Regions from separate parts of the Halobacillus sp. AWH4_228 genome, predicted to be linked through region 2. Evidence: predicted binding sites of a transcription regulator. Region 2 holds the regulator's gene; the other holds the start of a gene.
What was found. Region 2 encodes LexA, which represses DNA repair genes until DNA is damaged. Its sites were predicted from a motif close to CGAACATATGTTCG; they were not measured.
Positions count from the first base shown of each region.

Region 1: a site for LexA is predicted at 5,216-5,229, ahead of ACXADP_RS08625 (DNA polymerase IV). Genes of this name have one in related genera too.

Region 1 covers NZ_JBSWTE010000001.1:1,721,870-1,728,453, forward strand. The annotation lists gene ACXADP_RS08605 (acyl-CoA mutase large subunit family protein) at 1-1,486, shown strand, start outside; gene mce (methylmalonyl-CoA epimerase) at 1,503-2,315, shown strand; gene ACXADP_RS08615 (acyl-CoA carboxylase subunit beta) at 2,318-3,865, shown strand; gene ACXADP_RS08620 (M20/M25/M40 family metallo-hydrolase) at 3,935-5,059, shown strand; gene ACXADP_RS08625 (DNA polymerase IV) at 5,246-6,493, shown strand; gene ACXADP_RS08630 (YpzI family protein) at 6,552-6,584, shown strand, end outside.
Region 2 covers NZ_JBSWTE010000001.1:2,135,286-2,141,869, forward strand. The annotation lists gene tkt (transketolase) at 1-1,223, opposite strand, end outside; gene ACXADP_RS10835 (DUF896 domain-containing protein) at 1,395-1,628, opposite strand; gene ACXADP_RS10840 (YneB family resolvase-like protein) at 1,730-2,380, opposite strand; gene lexA (transcriptional repressor LexA) at 2,687-3,310, shown strand; gene ACXADP_RS10850 (hypothetical protein) at 3,376-3,606, opposite strand; gene ACXADP_RS10855 (N-acetylmuramoyl-L-alanine amidase) at 3,694-4,794, opposite strand; gene glnA (type I glutamate--ammonia ligase) at 5,027-6,358, opposite strand; gene ACXADP_RS10865 (MerR family transcriptional regulator) at 6,387-6,584, opposite strand, start outside.

The sequences.
Region 1 (6,584 bases), 410 kb from region 2:
CGGTTTTCCAGGGCAGTATCCATATACGAGAGGGATTCAGCCGACGATGTTCCGCTCCCGGTACTGGACGATGCGCCAGTATGCCGGGTTTGGTTCAGCAGAAGAGACGAACGAGCGTTTCCGTTATCTGCTGAAGCAGGGCCAGACAGGCTTATCCGTTGCCTTTGATCTGCCGACACAGATCGGCTATGACTCAGACGACCCCATGGCTGAAGGGGAAGTCGGCAAAGTCGGTGTAGCGATTGATTCACTGAAAGATATGGAGCAGCTGTTCCATGAAATTCCACTCGATCAAGTGAGCACCTCCATGACGATAAACGCGCCCGCAGGCATTCTCCTTGCGATGTACATTGCGGTAGGGGAGAAGCAGGGCGTGCCGAGGGAAAAGCTGACCGGTACGATTCAAAACGATATTTTGAAGGAGTACATTGCCAGAGGGACGTATATTTATCCTCCAAAACCATCCATGCGGCTCATCACAGATATTTTTGCCTACTGTCAGGAGCACCTGCCTAAATTCAACACCATCAGCATATCCGGCTATCATATCCGTGAAGCAGGATCGACCGCTGTGCAGGAAGTCGCTTTTACGATCGCCAACGGCATGGCTTATGTAGATGCTGCCATTGAAGCAGGGTTGAAGGTGGATCAATTCGCTCCACGCCTGGCCTTCTTCTTTAATGCCCACAATCAGTTTTTTGAAGAAGCAGCCAAATTCAGGGCAGCGCGCCGGATGTGGGCAAAAATCATGAAAGAGCACTACAAAGCGGAGGATCCAAAGAGCTGGAAAATGCGTTTCCACACCCAGACAGGTGGAAGTACGCTGACGGCCCAGCAGCCGGATAATAATATTGTCCGCGTAACGATGCAGGCGCTGGCCGCTGTATTAGGAGGCACCCAGAGTCTTCATACCAATTCCAGGGATGAGGCGCTGGCGCTCCCGACAGAGGATTCGGCGAGAATTGCTCTGCGGACACAGCAGATTATTGCCAATGAGAGCGGTGTCGCTGACACAGTCGATCCGCTTGCTGGGTCGTACTATGTCGAGTCCTTGACCGACCAGATTGAAAAAGAGGCCGGTGCATACCTGGAGCGGATCAGTGAATTCGGCGGGGCTGTTCAGGCTGTAGAAGAGGGGTACATGCAGCGGGAAATCCATCAGGCAGCCTACGAGGCGCAGAAGCGGATGGAATCCAAAGAGGATATCGTTGTCGGCATGAACGAGTATCAGGTGGATGAAGAAATCCATGCGGATCTTTTGAAAGTGGATGAAGCCCTTGAAAAAGGACAGATAGAAAAAATAACGCAGGTAAGAGAGCAGAGAAATCAGGAAGTCGTCGATCGCTGCCTTCAGGAACTCCGCAACGCAGCAGCGGAGCAGGACAATGTCATGCCTCCGATCGTCAGGGCTGTCCAGGCTTATGCCACAGTCGGGGAAATTGCCAACGTCCTGCGTGATGAATTCGGTGAATATACAGCGATGTAGAAAGGGATGAGTCAGTATGAAGCCAATTCGAGTACTTATAGCTAAACCAGGGCTGGATGGGCATGACCGCGGCGCTTTAATCATCGCCCAGGCTCTCCGGGACCACGGAATGGAAGTCATCTATACAGGTCTGAGACAGTCTGCGGTGCAGATTGCCCGGGCTGCCGTGCAGGAGGATGTCGATGTCGTCGGTTTATCTTCGTTATCCGGAGCGCACAAATCCTTGTTTCCGAAAGTAGTGGAAGCTCTCAAGAAGGAAGGGGCCGATGACATCCCTGTCATCGGTGGAGGAGTCATTCCGGCTGAGGATATTCCTTATCTGGAAGGAAAAGGGGTCCACAAAATTTTCACCAGCGGATCGCCGACAGACGCCATTGCCGTTTATATTAAGCAGCTGATCCATCAAGAAACGATCAGCACTCCAAAGAAAATTGCCCACATCGGGATTGCAGTGGAAAGCATTGATGCTGCGCTTCCTTTTTATCAGCATACGCTGGGTATGGAACTGGAAGCTGTAGAGGACGTGGAATCGGAGCATGTTCGTGCTGCTTTTTTAAGGATTGGTGAGACGAAGCTGGAGCTTTTGGAGCCTCTGAATGAAACCTCCGCCATCGCTTCCTTTTTGGAGAAAAGAGGCAGTGGGATCCATCACATCGCCTTGGAAGTCGATGATCTGCATAAACGCCTTCAGCAATACAAGGAACAGGGAATCCGAATGATTCATGAAGAGCCGAAAACGGGTGCTCATCAGGCCGATATTGCCTTTATGCATCCGAAAGCTTCCGGCGGTGTTCTTTATGAACTCTGGCAGCCAGGGAAGGGGGAGTAGACATGGATATTTTCGATAAAATCAACGAATTATACGATAAGCGCAGAGAGGTTGAACTCGGCGGCGGGGACGAACGCATCGATAAGCAGCACGAAAAAGGGAAATGGACGGCCCGTGAACGGATCGATCACCTTTTGGATGAGGGTAGTTTCATTGAGCTGAACCCTTTCATAGAGCATCGTCATGATGCCTTCGGGATGGACGGCAAAACAGCCCCGGGAGAAGGGGTAGTCACAGGATACGGGAAAATTGATGGAAGAAGTGTGTATCTTTTTGCCCAGGATTTCACAGTGTATGGCGGAGCATTGGGGGAGATGCATGCAAAGAAAATTGCTGCCGTCATGGATCTGGCTGCCAAGAACGGAACGCCTTTCATCGGTTTGAATGACTCGGGAGGAGCGAGAATCCAGGAGGGGGTTTCATCTCTGGATGGATATGGACAGGTGTTTTACCGCAATTCGATCTATTCGGGAGTCATCCCACAGATTTCAGTCATTATGGGACCGTGTGCAGGTGGAGCGGTCTATTCACCGGCCATCACCGATTTCGTCATCATGGTGGAAAAGACGTCCCAGATGTTCATTACGGGACCGAAAGTCATAGAGACGGTTACGGGAGAACAAATATCCGCTGAGGATCTCGGAGGCGCCGGCGTTCACAATACGCTCAGTGGAAATGCCCATATGAAGACAACGGATGAAGCGGAGGCCCTGGATGCTGTACGGAGGCTCATCAGTTATCTTCCTCAGAATAACGAAGAGAAAACACCAATGATCCAGGAAGAAACGAGGGATCATTTCCGTCCGGACCTGACCGATAAGGTTCCTTTTGATCCCATCCGTCCTTATGATGTCCGCGTCATTATTGATGAAGTGGTGGACGAGTCGTCATTCTTTGAAATTCAAAAAGACTTTGCCAAAAACATTGTCGTTGGTTTTGCCCGTATGGACGGCAGGGCTGTCGGCCTTGTCTGCAATCAGCCGAAATATATGGCCGGCGGGCTGGATATCGACTCCAGCGATAAAGCCGCACGATTCATCCGTACGTGCGATTCGTTCAATATCCCTATTATTACGTTTGAGGATGTAACCGGGTTTTTCCCTGGTATTAAACAGGAACACGGGGGAATCATACGACACGGAGCAAAAATTCTTTATGCCTATTCAGAAGCTACGGTGCCCAAACTTACAGTGATCACCCGAAAGGCGTATGGCGGGGCCTATGTGGCGCTGAACAGTAAGTCCATAGGAGCGGATCTTGTCTACGCCTGGCCGAACGCTGAAATTGCGGTCATGGGGCCTGAAGGAGCCGCCAACATCATTTTCGCCAAGGAGATCAAGGAAAGTGCACAGCCTGAAGAAACGAGGCAGAATAAGATCAATGAATACCGCGAACGTTTTGCCAACCCATACGTTGCTGCAGGTCTCGGGATGATCGATGATGTCATCGATCCACGGGAAACGCGGAGCACACTCGTAAAGGCTTTGGATATGCTGCAGGACAAGCGGGAGGAACGTCCTTATAAAAAGCATGGAAATATTCCTCTTTAATTGACATGATTCTTTCGTTCCGCTAACGTACAAAGAGGAATGTGGTTACATATGAAGGAGGAAATATCCATGGCAGAAATCAACAAACAGCGCTTGCTGGACGAATTTTTAGAACTCGTCCAAATTGATTCCGAAACAACGCAGGAAGCAGAGATTTCCAAAGTACTCAAGAAGAAATTCACGGACCTCGGACTTGAAGTACTGGAAGATGAGGCGGCTTACGCGACAGGTCACGGAGCCAACAACCTGATCTGTAATCTCAAAGGCTCGAAAGATGGAGCCGATACGATTTACTTCACTTCGCATATGGATACCGTCGTGCCAGGGAACGGCGTAAAACCCTCCATCGAGGACGGGTATGTCGTCACGGACGGAACGACGATTCTCGGTGCGGATGACAAAGCAGGGATTGCTGCCATCCTTGAGGCTATCCGTTCTCTGAAAGAGCAGAGCGTAGAGCATGGAGATATCCAATTCGTTATTACAGTCGGAGAAGAGAGCGGCCTTGTCGGTGCGAAAGCTCTGGACAGTTCGCTCCTGAAAGCGAAATACGGCTATGCGATTGACAGTGACGGGCAGGTTGGAAATATTGTCGTAGCGGCTCCGACACAGGCGAAAATCAATGCTGTCGTCAAAGGCAGAACGGCTCATGCCGGTGTAGCTCCTGAAAAAGGGGTTTCAGCTATCACGCTGGCGTCACGCGCCATCGCAAAAATGCCTCTGGGACGTATTGATGAGGAAACGACAGCGAATATCGGACGCTTTGAAGGTGGTCAGAAAACCAACATCGTATGCGATCATGCCGAAATTCTCGCTGAAGCCCGCTCGCTCGACCCTGCGAAAATGGAAGAGCAGGTCGAGAAAATGAAACAGGCATTTTATGAAACAGCAGAAGAAATGGGTGGAGAAGTGGACCTGGATATCCAGGTCATGTACCCGGGCTATAAGCAGGAGGCTGGTGACGAAGTGGTCGAAGTGGCCCGCTCGGCAGCCAAACGGATCGGCCGGGAAAGCGAACTGCTCCGCAGCGGCGGCGGCAGTGATGCCAACGTGATTGCCGGCCACGGAGTTCCGACGGTGAACTTGAGCGTCGGTTACGAAGAAATCCATACGACCAATGAGCGCATCCCTGTAGCTGAACTTGAAAAAATTGCCGAATTTATTACAGCTATTGCTGAAGAAGCGGCATCTTAACGAAGAGGGAGAGTCCCTTCTTCTATACAAAACCCGTACGGTGTATCTCAAGCGCCGTGCGGGTTTTTATTTCGGCTGTTTTTTCACTTGAATGATGCAGCCTTTTCCGGTGCGAGCAGTCCGCACCATACATCCCGTGGTCTATGCTATAATAAAAGAACAAATGTTCTAATGGAGGAAAGACGTATGGCTTCAAAGTGGTATCCAAAAAAAGGGCGGGTCATTTTTCATGTGGATATGAACAGCTTCTATGCTTCAGTGGAAGCTGCCTTTGATCCCAGCTTAAAAGGGAAGCCTTTAGCTATTGCCGGCAATCCGGAAGAACGACGCGGGATCATCGTGACGAGCAGCTATGAAGCAAGAAAATACGGAGTGAAAACGACCATGCCGCTTGGAGAAGCGCGAAGACTCTGTCCGGACCTGATGGTGATGCGGCCGAATTTTGAACGCTACCGCACAGCATCCAAAGAGATGTTCAAAATTCTCGCCGATGTGACCTCTCTCGTCCAGCCTGTCTCCATTGATGAAGGCTACATGGACATTACCGACTGTTCCGACCAAGGTTCTCCTCCTGAAATTGCAGAACGCATTCAGCAGCGGATCGCCGAAGAGCTTGATCTTCCATGCAGTATCGGGATTGCTCCGAATAAATTTCTGGCAAAAATGGCTTCCGATATGAAGAAACCCATGGGGATAACCATTTTAAGAAAAAGGGATCTCGAGCGTACGCTTTGGAAGCTTCCGATTGAAGACATGCACGGCGTGGGATCCAAAACAGCAGAGAAGTTAAGAAAAATTGGGATCGAAACGATCGGCGGACTTGCTTTGCATTCCGTCATAGAACTGAAAGGGATCCTCGGTATCAATGGAGAGCGTCTGCAGAACAGAGCCAACGGAATGGACGACAGACTGGTGGACCCTGAAGCTGTGCATGATTTCAAAAGTATCGGCACTTCCACAACGCTTCCTCATGACACGACGGACGAGGATGAAATCCAAACCGTCCTGCGCCGGCTTTCCAATAAGGTTGCTGCGAGGATGAACGGGAAAAAGGTCCTTGCCAGGAACGTGCAGCTCATGATCCGGTATCATGACCGGAAAACGGTGACGAGGAGCCGCCAGCTTCAGGAATTCATCAGTAAACCCGATGAACTGTTCCAACACAGCATCCAGCTTTTTGACCAGCACTGGAATCAGGATCCTGTCCGGCTTCTCGGTGTAACTGCCGGTGACCTCGCAGAAAAATCCGAGGTCACCCAGCAGCTTGATCTATTCAATTATGAACAGTATGCCGGTAAGGAAAAATTGTATAAAACCATTGATACACTCACAGAGAAATACGGGAAAAACCCTTTCCGCACGTTGACGAATCCGGATGAAACCAAAATATCCACCAGCTTTCAAAAAGACTTTCTGGACGATTATAAAAAGTGATTCCCAGGCATGACTCCGCTTTTTTGTTTCATACTAAACAGGAAGGGAGGAAGGAATCATGGGTAGAGATCGACAAGAAAAGAAATTGAAA
Region 2 (6,584 bases):
AACCAGATGTTGCGGCCGGCGTAATTCTCACGGGAGAAATCTTCTTCGCCTTTCACAGCCGTTTTGTTGGATCCTGCAAGGTCCGCACTTCCACCAAAGAAATATGGAACGGCTTTGGACAATGCATTGATGGCGTCACCAGATGCTGCACGGGTAGCCGGACTGTCTTCGCCGACTTTATAAGATGGAAGTTCCTTCTCCCATCCTTCAGGCAGCTCTCCACGGATAGCGGCTTCCAGTTCTTCAGCAAGCTCTGGATAAGCTTCTTTGTAGGAAGCCATCAATTCGTTCCAGGACTGCTCTTTGTCCTCGCCATTTTTCTGAACTTTATCCTGGAAGTCCTGGTATACTTCATCAGGAACATGGAATGGTTCGTGTTCCCATCCGTAAAACTGTTTGGCAGCTGTTCCTTCTTCTTCGCCCAGTGGAGCACCGTGCGAATCAGATTTACCGGACTTGTTAGGAGAACCATAGCCGATCACAGTCTTCACTTCGATCATCGTAGGCTGGGATGTGTTGGCTTTTGCCTGCTGGATCGCTTGTCCGATCGTTTCCACGTCGGTACCATCCTCGACACGGATAACTTCCCAACCATATGCTTCATAGCGTTTTTCAACACTTTCGCTGAAGGAACGGTCAAGATCTCCATCAAGAGAAATATCGTTGGAGTCATAAAGGACAACCAGCTTTCCAAGACCAAGGTGGCCGGCAAGCGAAGCAGATTCCTGGGAAACTCCTTCCATCAAATCACCGTCACCGCAGATGGAGAATGTATAGTGGTCCACGACGTTGTAGCCTTCGCGGTTGTATTTTCCGGCAAGGTGGGCTTCAGCCATCGCCATTCCGGTTGCCATTGCGAGTCCCTGTCCCAGAGGACCGGTTGTTGCTTCCACACCGTCTGTATGTCCATATTCCGGGTGTCCGGGAGTTTTAGAATCCCACTGACGGAATGATTTTAGATCATCCATTGTCACGTTATAGCCGGAAAGGTGCAGAAGGCTGTATAGAAGCATGGATCCATGTCCTGCGGAGAGGACGAAACGGTCGCGGTCGAACCATTTTGAATTTTTAGGATTATGATCCATAAATTCCGTCCAGAGTTTATAAGCCATTGGAGCAGCCCCCATAGGCATACCCGGGTGACCGGAACTTGCTTTTTCTACTGCGTCGATCGTTAGTGTTCGAATGGTATCAATTGAAGTTTGTTCAAGACTTTTTGCCATTTCCAATAATCCCCTTTCTGTACAGGTATATGTACCATGTATTATCCTATAATGAAACAAGGCGTTGTGCAAACTTTTGTCCTCCGCCCTTCCTTAATTTCCCCGTGTTTCTGTAGAATTAAACGAAAAAAATCCGCACCTTTTAAAGAAGATGCGGATCGGTTCAGTCGTTTAGTTTTTCTTTTCGTTTTCCTGCATTTGACGCAGTTTGGCAGGAGTCACATCATTCCCGGCAGGATCGATAACCGTGACACCTTTCAACTGGTTTTTGAATGATTTACGGGCACTTTGTAAATATTCCTGACGCAGGTTCTTCTGTTCGCTTTTCTCTTCTTCCGATAATTCCAGCTGCTTTGATTTATTGGCTAATTCGTTTATACGGTCCAATTTTTCTTGAGATAACATAGATCCTTCTCCTTTTTTTATAGTCTGGATCAGCTTTAGAACATGAAAAAGACAAGCAGCCCTAAGACTCTTGTCTCCCTTATGTTCCTATAGTAACCTGCCTATTCTTCTTTTTCAAGTGATATGTACTCTTGATAGCGACGGTGAACCGTTGCCTTGGATACATCATACCCAAGCCCTCTTAGTGTTGCCGCAATGTCCTTGAACGTCAAATCACTCCCTCTGAGCCTGACAACCTCTTCGATCGGAAATTCCTTCCTCTCTCTCCCCGCTGCCAGATGCTGATTGGACAGGTTCGAAGATGGATCATAGCCTTCGGCGACCGCTTTCTGCATCCCCCGCCTGATTTTCATATTATGAATTTTTCTCTGGTACTCCTCAACGATGCCCACAATCTGAAGAACCATGGAGTCTGACTCGGAAAGATGCAGTTCCCCGTTATGGGTTAAGGAATAAACCTTAACATTCAACCGGTTCAATTGATGGAACAAAGCGATTTTTGTATTTCCCCTGCCCAGCCTCGTCTCATCCTGAACCAACAGAGCCTCTGCTTCGTGATTGGAAAAAGCATCAAGCATCTGGAAAACACCTTCCCGTTCAATCTCATACCCGCTCGCCTGCTCCTCTATACAGGCGGCCACTTCCATTCCATGGTGTTCGGCCATGGCATACAGTTCTGCCTTCTGTCTTTTCAAGGAGCTGACCTGGGCTTCCTTTTCCGTACTTACGCGACAATATAGGATTACTCTCATGATGTATGTCCCCGCTTCTACTGGTTTTCAAGATTTATCCGCTTGTAACCATAGAATAATAGAGAATAGCAAAACTAACAATAAACAAAACGATATAAGTGTAGTCCAGTTTTGATAGTTTATTAAACATAATTAACCCTCCATTTAAGAACGAACGTTCCTAAGAACCTCTGTTCGCGTTTTCTAATACCTATTATAGACGAATGTATGTTCTTGTCAACGACTTTTTTCGAACGCTTGTTTGTATTTTTGAGGATGGCATGGTACAATGTGGTTACTATAATCCTATGTACGAGGTGCTAATCTATGAGCAAACTTTCAAAGCGGCAGCAGGAAATACTAGATTTCATAAAAGAACAGGTTCTACTAAAAGGATATCCCCCATCTGTAAGGGAGATCGGTCAGTCTGTAGGGCTGGCCTCCAGTTCCACCGTCCACGGTCATTTATCCCGTCTTGAGAAAAAGGGATATATCCGCAGGGATCCTACGAAACCAAGGGCCATCGAAGTGATTGAGCTGGAAGAAGACCACAGTATCCCCCGCGGGGAAGCCACTTATGCCCCTGTCATCGGTAAAGTTACGGCTGGTTCACCGATTACGGCGGTAGAGAACATTGAAGAATATGTTCCCCTCCCGGATACGCTTGCAGGATCGGAAGACAATACGTTCGTCCTTATCGTTCAAGGAGAAAGTATGATTGAGGCGGGCATTCTTGACGGGGACATGGTCATTGTCAGACAGCAGCAGACTGCCCAGAACGGGGATATAGTTGTGGCTATGACGGAAGAGGAAGAGGCTACTGTCAAACGATTCTTTAAAGAGAAGAATCACATCCGTCTTCAGCCTGAAAATGCCACGATGGAACCGATCATTTTAAATGATGTATCCATTCTCGGAAGAGTCGTCGGCTTATACCGTACCGTTCATTAATACACATACAAAAAACGGCGGGAGCAATCCCGCCGTTTTTTGTATTGAACATGAGAATATGAACGTTAAGAAGCCCCCGTACGATTTCTTTTATTCCGTCTCCGGAAATCAGCAGAATAAATATTCTTCTTCAAAAATGTGCGGACGCTCTTCTTCTGCAGACAATAAGCAAGGATGGCATCAGGATGGTTTTTAATCACTCTTACAGAACGCTGAGACCAATGTTTCCCCTTAGATAAATAGATCATATCGATGATCTTCTTATTTTCTACAGACTGTTTGAAAATCGTTTCCATATTGCACACCCCTTAACCGAACATTTGTTCTACATTTATTATATGCAGGAACAAGGGAAATGTACACTGGAATGTTTTGCAGCTCTTTTATTTACTTAAATAATTTTTAATGTTTTGGGAGGTTTCCAATCTGGTTTTTCCCGTCAAGTCAATAAAATTACTCCCCTTAAGCCTATCTGTGCCTCCTCCAGCCACAATAATTTGTTCAGCCACCTGACGTTTTTCTGCTACGGCTCTAAGTGCAATTAATGCATTTTTACGGATTGCCAGCGCTTCAACGGCAGGAAAATCCGCAAAAGAATTTATGACAACTGCCAATTTTTCCATTTCCTCTTCTCCTTTATCCAGGTCTTCCAAGGCTTTCTGCACAGCCGCTTTCGTTTTCGGTCCATAAAAGCCGTCCACTTCAAGCTTCTGGTCTTTTTGAAAAGCCTTGACTGCCGCTTCTGTGGCAGGACCGAAGCTGCCGTCAGCTCCATAACCATTCATGGTATAACCCAGTTTTAATAAGTTCTCCTGCATTTCCTTGACTTCCGCGCCGGTATCCCCAAGCGAAAGATAGTCGATTCCGCCATTGAACGGAACTCCAAAGTATTCTAAAATGCCCCGGGCGTGCTCCTCTGCAACTTCTTTTTGAAAGCGTTCGTCAATCATCAATAATGCTTCCCGCTTGTTATCCATATAGCCGTTCTCTGTTAACACTGCCGGCATATCCGTTTCACGTAGAACGTGGAAGTTCGCTTCTTTAATCCCTCTGAAGTTTTGATCGGTGCCCTGGCGTAAGTATTTCGCAAGTGATGAAGCAAGACGCCCGGCGGACCGGTTCAAATATCCGGGATAGACGTAAAGTTCGATTCCGTTTGGATCTGCCCCGCCAAAGGACCCATCAAAAGCATTGTAGTGAACGGATACATAAATATCCGCATTGTTCTCATTGGCCGCTCTCGTCCTGTAGGATAATGGTGTGTCTTCATCTGTCGGTGCTACGAGAAGCACGCGGAATCCATGATCCAGCAGAATGTTCGATAAATACTGTACAACTTTACGATTGAATTCGTTCTCCTTGATTTGTCTGCCTAATTCCTGAATGTATGGCGTTCTTTTTCCCGGAGTTTCCATTCCATGTCCATCATCCAAAGCTACTGTACGTCCATTCCATTTCCCTGTTGGATTGATTAATCTTGCCATATACATCCCTCTCTCCACTCTTCCTTCCTGGAAAAGGGGGTTTACTAGGACATTCTTCTATCATCCTACTCCAAATGTATGCTTGGATAAGAACGTTGGTGTCGGCCTTTCCTATAAAATGATGAACCATGTTAGATTTTCTCCCAGGATTCGGGGTGATTCCAACGGCAGATGCTGAGGAAAATATAAAAAAGCCCCGACTTATGTAAGTCAGGGCCTTCTGTCTTTCTATTTAATAGGTCTGCAGATATTGCTCGCGCTCCCAAGGATGAACCTGGGTACGGAACATATCCCATTCGATTTCCTTCGCTTCAATGAAATGCTCGAACAGGTGCTCACCGAGAGCTTCCACCATGATCGGGTCTTCCTGAAGCTCTTCCAATGCATCATATAATGTTGCAGGAAGGTCTTTGACACCGTGAGCCTCACGTTCTTTTTTATCCATAACGTAAATGTTGCGGTCTACTGGTGCTGGAGCCTGAAGTCCATTTTCCACACCATCAAGACCTGCAGCAAGCAGGACAGCCATTGCCATGTAAGGGTTGGCGGCTGGATCCACACTTCTCACTTCAATACGTGTGCTGATGCCACGGGACGTCGGTACTCGAACAAGCGGACTGCGGTTCTGTCCGGACCAGGCTACGTAGCATGGCGCTTCATATCCCGGCACGAGACGCTTATAGGAGTTTACAGTCGGGTTGGTCACCGCTGTAAAGTTTGTTGCGTGCTTAATAATGCCTGCTGTGAACTGATAAGCCACATCGGAAAGCTGTTCCTTTCCACTTTCGTCAAAGAACGCATTGTTCCCATTCTTAAAGAGGGACATGTTGGCATGCATACCAGATCCGTTCACACCAAACAGAGGCTTCGGCATGAAGGTTGCATGCAGACCGTGCTGACGCGCGATCGTTTTAACAACAAGCTTGAAGGTCTGGATATCATCACAGTGTTTCACAGCATCTGCATATTTAAAATCAATTTCATGCTGACCCGGGGCAACCTCGTGGTGGGAGGCTTCGATTTCAAAGCCCATCTCCTCAAGTTCCAGCACAATATCACGACGGCAGTTTTCCCCAAGATCGGTAGGAGCGAGGTCAAAATAACCGCCACGGTCATTCAGCTCCAGGGATGGGTCGCCTTTTTCGTCTAATTTAAACAAGAAAAATTCAGGTTCTGTACCGATATTAAAGGCAGAGAATCCGAGTTTCTCCATTTTCTTAATGTTGCGCTTCAAGTTATAGCGCGGGCATCCTTCGAAAGGAGTTTCGTCCGGGTTGTAAATATCACAGATGAATCGGGCCACTTTCCCTTTTTCTGACGTCCATGGGAAAACGACAAACGTATCCAGGTCAGGGATCAGGTACATATCTGACTCCTCGATACGAACAAATCCTTCAATGGAGGATCCGTCAAACATCATTTTTCCGTCCAGTGCTTTGTCGAGCTGGCTTAGTGGAATCTCCACATTTTTGATTGTGCCCAGCATATCCGTGAACTGCAGACGGATGAACTTGACATTTTCCTCGTCGATTTTCTTAAATATTTCTTCTCTTGTTAAACCCATAGAAATACCCCTCTCCAACAAAAATTCATTAATGGAAGAATCTTGACATTTCTCCCTGCCTGATGGCTAGTTTTCCTTGTCTTCCCGCGGTGAATAGTTCCTGCTGCAGCATACGGCGGAGCTGTTTATCGGTCAATTCATTGTGAACTTCCTTCACACGGTCTCCATCGTATACCTCGTTCTCGGGCTGTTCTTCAAGCTTAAGAACTTTTTTGATTCCCGCCAT